DNA from 2 places in the Paenibacillus sp. JZ16 genome. Region 2 is predicted to be linked to the other one. Evidence: a T-box and tRNA genes for the amino acid it is inferred to sense, from the RefSeq annotation. Region 2 holds a T-box; the other holds one or more tRNA genes.
The links. The T-box of region 2 lies ahead of BJP58_RS00040 (glutamine--tRNA ligase/YqeY domain fusion protein). A T-box ahead of a tRNA ligase gene usually reads a tRNA of that ligase, here a tRNA-Gln.
Positions count from the first base shown of each region.

Region 1: it has a tRNA-Gln gene. The T-box ahead of BJP58_RS00040 (glutamine--tRNA ligase/YqeY domain fusion protein) is inferred to sense a tRNA for this amino acid. The anticodon was not compared.

Region 1 covers NZ_CP017659.1:3,359,894-3,363,145, reverse strand. The annotation lists tRNA gene BJP58_RS15405 (tRNA-Ser) at 1-56, shown strand, start outside; tRNA gene BJP58_RS15400 (tRNA-Glu) at 73-147, shown strand; tRNA gene BJP58_RS15395 (tRNA-Val) at 323-398, shown strand; tRNA gene BJP58_RS15390 (tRNA-Met) at 487-563, shown strand; tRNA gene BJP58_RS15385 (tRNA-Asp) at 594-670, shown strand; tRNA gene BJP58_RS15380 (tRNA-Phe) at 739-814, shown strand; tRNA gene BJP58_RS15375 (tRNA-Thr) at 837-912, shown strand; tRNA gene BJP58_RS15370 (tRNA-Tyr) at 917-1,001, shown strand; tRNA gene BJP58_RS15365 (tRNA-Trp) at 1,008-1,081, shown strand; tRNA gene BJP58_RS15360 (tRNA-His) at 1,106-1,181, shown strand; tRNA gene BJP58_RS15355 (tRNA-Gln) at 1,198-1,272, shown strand; tRNA gene BJP58_RS15350 (tRNA-Gly) at 1,288-1,362, shown strand; tRNA gene BJP58_RS15345 (tRNA-Cys) at 1,374-1,447, shown strand; tRNA gene BJP58_RS15340 (tRNA-Arg) at 1,460-1,536, shown strand; tRNA gene BJP58_RS15335 (tRNA-Leu) at 1,545-1,624, shown strand; gene BJP58_RS15330 (LiaF transmembrane domain-containing protein) at 2,054-2,353, shown strand; gene BJP58_RS15325 (PspA/IM30 family protein) at 2,422-3,099, shown strand; gene BJP58_RS15320 (PspC domain-containing protein) at 3,102-3,252, shown strand, end outside.
Region 2 covers NZ_CP017659.1:5,085-8,336, reverse strand. The annotation lists gene BJP58_RS00040 (glutamine--tRNA ligase/YqeY domain fusion protein) at 1-1,276, opposite strand, end outside; T-box leader at 1,354-1,613, opposite strand; gene infC (translation initiation factor IF-3) at 1,710-2,198, opposite strand; gene BJP58_RS00030 (metallophosphoesterase family protein) at 2,232-2,975, opposite strand; gene BJP58_RS00025 (GNAT family N-acetyltransferase) at 3,004-3,252, opposite strand, start outside.

The DNA of each region.
Region 1 (3,252 bases), 3.4 Mb from region 2:
GAAATCGTGTAGGCGCCAAAAGCGTCTCGAGGGTTCGAATCCCTCTCTCTCCGCCACTATTATTTTAAGCAAGGCCCGTTGGTCAAGGGGTTAAGACACCTCCCTTTCACGGAGGTAACAGGGGTTCGAATCCCCTACGGGTCACCACTTTCTTAATTGCATCAGGGGATGAGAATCCCGTCGGTTCGTCGGAGGATAACTTCGTAAGCAAAGACTTCACAGTCTCGAACGAAGTGAGAGTATCCCCTACGGGTCACCACTTTCTTGAAAAAACACTTGCTTCTTATATCAGATTTTGATATGATGAAAGTCGCTTTGTTACGGAGGCTTAGCTCAGCTGGGAGAGCATCTGCCTTACAAGCAGAGGGTCGGGGGTTCGATCCCCTCAGCCTCCACCATGATTTATCCCCAAAAAGTGAAGCGCATGCTTCGTAGGTAATTCCGATTACTTTTCGGGGACCCCATACAAGCAACCCTTTATAATGACGCGGGGTGGAGCAGTTCGGTAGCTCGTCGGGCTCATAACCCGAAGGTCGTAGGTTCAAATCCTGCCCCCGCAACCAATTTATATCGCGATAGCGATAATGCCTCTTGGAACTGTGGTGTAGAGGCCTAACATGCCTGCCTGTCACGCAGGAGATCGCGGGTTCGAATCCCGTCAGTTCCGCCATTATTTACAACTTTGGGATGAGATGAGTATCCGATATGGGTTCCGTCAAAGTTCGCGAAGAGCTTTAAGGCTCGGTAGCTCAGTCGGTAGAGCAGAGGACTGAAAATCCTCGTGTCGGCGGTTCGATTCCGTCCCGAGCCACCATGTACGTTTTATAACTTTATATGCCGGTGTAGCTCAATTGGTAGAGCAACTGACTTGTAATCAGTAGGTTGGGGGTTCAAGTCCTCTCGCCGGCACCATTCTGGAGGATTAGTGAAGTGGCTAAACACGGCAGACTGTAAATCTGCTCTCTTCGAGTTCGGTGGTTCGAATCCATCATCCTCCACCAGTTTTTAGGGGCATAGTTTAAAGGTAGAACAGCGGTCTCCAAAACCGTTAGTGTGGGTTCAATTCCTGCTGCCCCTGCCAATCGTATCACAGTGTTTCAGTATGGCGGTCGTGGCGAAGTGGTTAACGCACCGGATTGTGGCTCCGGCACTCGGGGGTTCAATTCCCCTCGATCGCCCCATATTACAAAATCATATTGGGGATTAGCCAAGCGGTAAGGCAACGGACTTTGACTCCGTCATGCATAGGTTCGAATCCTATATCCCCAGCCATTGATTTTTATGTTTGCGGACGTGGCTCAGCGGTAGAGCATCGCCTTGCCAAGGCGAGGGTCGCGGGTTCGATTCCCGTCGTCCGCTCCATTTTTATTTCTGGCGCCATAGCCAAGTGGTAAGGCACAGCTCTGCAAAAGCTTTATCCCCAGTTCGAATCTGGGTGGCGCCTCCATTACAAACTTATGTGCCCTTAGCTCAGCTGGATAGAGCGTTTGACTACGAATCAAAAGGTCAGGAGTTCGAATCTCTTAGGGCACGCCATAATGTAAGCCGGTGTGGCGGAATTGGCAGACGCGCGCGACTCAAAATCGTGAGGGAAACCGTGGGGGTTCGAGTCCCTTCACCGGCATCATCAAAAAGGAATGTAGACGATAAACGTCTGCATTCCTTTTTTCGTTGCATCTACATCGATTGCTACTTCGTGATTTAAATATTAGACTCCATTCTGCATGCTATCTCTCCAGTTACCTTTACAGGGGGCTTTTCTATCACCTTCAGATCTTCTTCAAGCTACACTTCTTTAAACTAAACTATCATTAGAAACCACGTTCTTTATAGGTAAAACAAAGATGATCCAGCCGGATTCATCTACACAAGCAAACCCTTCGATTAATCGATCCAGTGCAGGGTTGGACGTAGGTCTGTAGAAGGCCCCGCCTTAGGTCTAGGTTCAAAAACCGTCCCCAGGCCGTTTTAGCGAAACTCAAAATTACCTAGAATAGAGTCATAAGGTTGAACAAAAGAAACAACGATCAAACAACAGAAAGGCGGTGTATAAATGAGAAATTCAAAAGGAAATGGAATGAGTATCCTGTTGATTGGTGTAGGGATCTTGGTTCTCCTTGGAGTATTCGGTCCTCTGCTTGGGTGGTTGTTCAGTCTTCTAATTCCAATCCTGATGGTCGCTTTGGGATACTACGGGATCCGGAGAGGTAACACCTTGATGGGATGGGTTATTCTCGGTATCGGTGTGATCTGGTTGATGGGTAAACTGTCTTGGCTGATCGGTCCGATCTTTGGAATTATCTTGATCATCTACGGGTTGTCTCGATTGAAGAATGGTAGACCCCGTTATTGATAAAAACCACTACATTAAATAACATGCATGAACAACAGATCATGATAGATGAGGAGGGCTAAGCCAATATGAGTGTTTTCCGGCGGATAAGAGACATAACCGTAGCAACATTGAATGAAAAGCTCGAGCAGAGCCAGGATCCGGTTCGATTGATCGACCAGTTCCTACATTCAACCAGACAGGACATTGCTGAGGCTGAGAAGCTGCAGCAGCAATGCCAAGTACATTCCAGACAGCTGAAGCAGCAGGTGGATCAAGCCGAATCCATGCGATATAAACGCGAAGAGCAGGCACTGCTTGCACTGAAGGCCGGCGAAGAACATCTTGCCAAGCTGGCATTGCAGGAAAAACTGATCTATGAGGAAAAGATCGAGCAGTATCAAGGCCTGTTGTCCTCAAGCCTGGAGTCGTTAAAAGAAATCGAGGAGCAGCTCGGCGAGCTGCGGATGGAATATCAGACGGTATACAGCAAGCGTCAATATTATGTTGCCCGAGTGGAAACCCTTCGTCTTCAGCAGAAAATGAATGAACGTACGGGCTCCTACGGCGGCGGTCATGACGTACCGAAGATGTTCAATCGCCTCGAAGACCGTATCAGCGACTGGGAACTGGAAGCCAGAAGTCTTCGCGATTTACGCCGCATGGGGCAGGAATACATGGAACAGGCTGGTGAATCGGTCTCCACTGTATTAGAAAAAGAACTTGCCCGCCTGAAGCAAAAGCTGAATAACAGCGGAAAGGAGTAACCATGACTAGATTGTACCGTTCCACCCGAGACAAAATGTTCACAGGGTTGATCGGCGGTATATCCGATCATTTCGGAGTCGAATCTACCCTACTTAGAATCATATTTGTAGTCAGTATCTTTTTCACAGGCGGTACAACGCTGTTGATCTATC
Region 2 (3,252 bases):
CATGTTCGCATTTGATGAAGTAGGCTCCTTTCAAACGCACTTCCTTGCCAGGAGATAACCGGTGAAATCCAGGAACGGGCTCCTCCATAAAGTCCTCACGCTCGATGTACAACTCCCGTGAAAAAGGAACCTCCCGCTCACCCAACGTATCATCATTTTCATGATTCGGTATAGCAAGCATCTCGGTGCAATCTTCTGAAAGATTCGTGATGATCACCTTCAGCGGCTTCATGACAGCCATTGCGTTATAACACCGTTCCTTCAAGTCTTGACGGATATAATGATCGAGCATGCCTGAATCCACCAGACTGTTGCCGCGAAACACCCCGAGTTCGCCCAGAAAACGCCGAATGCCCTCAGGTGTCACGCCTCGCCGCCGTAATCCTTTCAACGTTGGCAGTCTAGGGTCATCCCATCCGTCGACAAAGCCCCCCTCTACCAATTCCCTCAGGTATCGCTTGCTCGTAACGTATCCCGAGATATTCAATCTTCCGAATTCCCGCTGTTTCGGCGGCTCGGTTACTTCCAGCTCCGTAAGTACCCACTCGTATAGCGGTCGATGATCTTTAAATTCGGCTGAGCATAGCGAATGGGTAATTCCTTCGATCCAGTCCTGGATCGGATGGGCGAAATCGTACATCGGATACACACACCAAGTTGTTCCGGTCCGATAATGCTTCGCATGAATGATACGATACAGGACGGGATCTCTCAGGTTCATGTTGGGGGACGACATATCGATTTTGGCTCGGAGTACTTTTTCCGACGTATGGAATGCTCCCGCGATCATTTGCTCAAATAATGCCATATTCTCCTCAATGCTGCGCTCCCGAAACGGGCTGTTGATGCCGGCTTCGGTCAGCGTCCCCCTGTATTCCGTCATTTGTTCGGGCGAGAGATCGCAGACATAAGCCTTCCCTTTGGCAATGAGTTTCTTGGCCGCTTCAGCGATTTGATCCGCATAATCCGACCCGAAATATACACTCGGCTTAAGTCCAAGCCACTCGATATCCTCCTGAATCGCATGCACATATTTGATATCTTCCTTCAGTGGATTCGTATCGTCGAACCGAAGATTGAATGTTCCATGAAACCGGCTGGCGATGGAGTGATTAATGTAAATCGCATAGGCGCTGCCGATGTGCAGATAGCCGTTGGGCTCCGGCGGAAATCGCGTAGCCACCGGCCTGTGATACACGCTGTTCTCTACATCCTCCTTGATCATCTTGGTCAAGAAATCCACCGTTTCTTCTCCTTTGTTTTTGTCGTCGCTCATACCTGACTCCTCCTTACGTTGTTGGATCTGCCGTAATTCCATGAAAAACAAAAAAATCCCGTCTCCAAGACATAAGTCTTGGGGACGAGATTGGTTTCGCGGTGCCACCCCTATTCGCCGATATCTCACGATATCAGGCCTTATCAGGTACGGCCATCACGCGATCGCTTATACCCTAGCTCTGTAACAGGAGCTCCTGTCGCACCATCCCTTATCCATAAGTTCCGATGCGCCGCTCAGAGGCTTGGTTCAATGAATGGCATCCAACTCCTTTTCAGCTTACCGGAGCTCTCTGTAGGGATTCCTGTTCATCTACTCTTCTCTTCATGGCGTTTACAATTTGATCCATAGTATCATCAAAAAAATAAAAAGTAAACCGTAAAACGTCGACTGCAATGAAACGCCGATGCAATGAAAAATTTGTCCCGTTCTGTTAGATAGGCAGCAGCTTCACCGTAGCCTGCTTGCCGCTGACTTGTATACCCGTCTCCTTCTTGCCTACCTCAGCCAGATCCTGCACGAGTCGCTCCAGCAGTTTGCGGGCGGCTTCGCCCTCCCTGCCTTGAATGCGAATAACGGGCTGGACAGCTTTGCCCGCTGCCAGCAGCTTATGCATTTGCGACAGCTTGGTGTCATAATCATGCTCTTCGATATGGACGGACAAGCGGAATTCCTTTACTTTCATCGGACCGGCTGAAGCTTGCTGGCCCTTCTTCTCTTTCACAGCCTCCTGCTTCGCCTGCCCCCGGCTTACGAGTTTGCATGGCGGGGGACTGCTGAATAGGGAGGTACACACCAAATCGGCTTTGTGACTTTTCGCCAGCACAAGTGCCTCATCCCTGGAGACGACTCCCAGATCTTCGCCGTTTAAGCCGGTCAGCTCTACTTCGCGTGCTTTTATCTTTTCATTCATCATTAACATGGATAGATCCTCCTATTAAAAGTAGGTGTTCGTTCATTGCTCTGCCTTTGCGTTCACATCATGGTGCATGAACCGAACAGAATGGGTTCGGTATTCCTGCTCTTCCGTGATTTCCAGACAGTTCAGCTGTTTACCGTACACGCACGCTCCATCAATACCGATTTTGTCCCCTTCTCCACAGAACCAGATCTGCTCCGAGTCGTGCAGGTTGACCGCTGGCGTATGCCCGAACACCACGGTTTTGTTGATGCCTGTAGGATAATTGAAGAATGGTTCCCGTATCCAGATGAAATCATCCTGAGGCTGCAACTTCCAGTCTTCAACACCCGGATTGATCCCTGCATGCACGAATATGTGAGTGTCTGTTTCATAGAAGAGAGCCAGCGTATCAAGAAAGGATAGATGATGCTCATACCCCTTCTTAATATAGGCTTTTCCTTCGTTATATCTGGCACGATCCATTTCACCCTCAAAAAAATCGGCGCCGCAGTAGCTTTCAATCGTATGTCGAGCTCCATTGCGAATCCAGCGCGAGTTCGCTTCATCCGTATCAAGCAAAATGGCATCCAGCATCATCTGGTCATGATTTCCGCGAAGAGTGATGGCACCTTCATCCCGCAGTTTCATCACTTGTTCAATGACTTCCCTGCTTTTGAATCCGCGATCCACATAATCCCCGAGCAAGATCAGCTTGTCCTTAGCGGGATTGTACTGCACATCATACAGTAACTGATTGAACTCATCGTAGCAGCCATGAATGTCGCTAATCGCTAATATTCGAATTGCCGTTCCCTCCCTACGCTAATCATATAAAACGATATTTAGCCATCACATCTCCCCATGGAGCAATCCCGGCTTCTTTAAACCCGATTTGGGAATATAGCCTTTTTGCATGTACATTCTCGGATTTATAACAGAGCATAACATCGTTTGTTGTATCCGGCGAGTTCCGAATCTCCTCGAGAACCAAACGAATCGCAGGTTTGGCATAATGTAGTCCCTGAAACTTGCCGTCGATCATAAACCGGTAGATCCAGAAGTTATCATCGTGCGG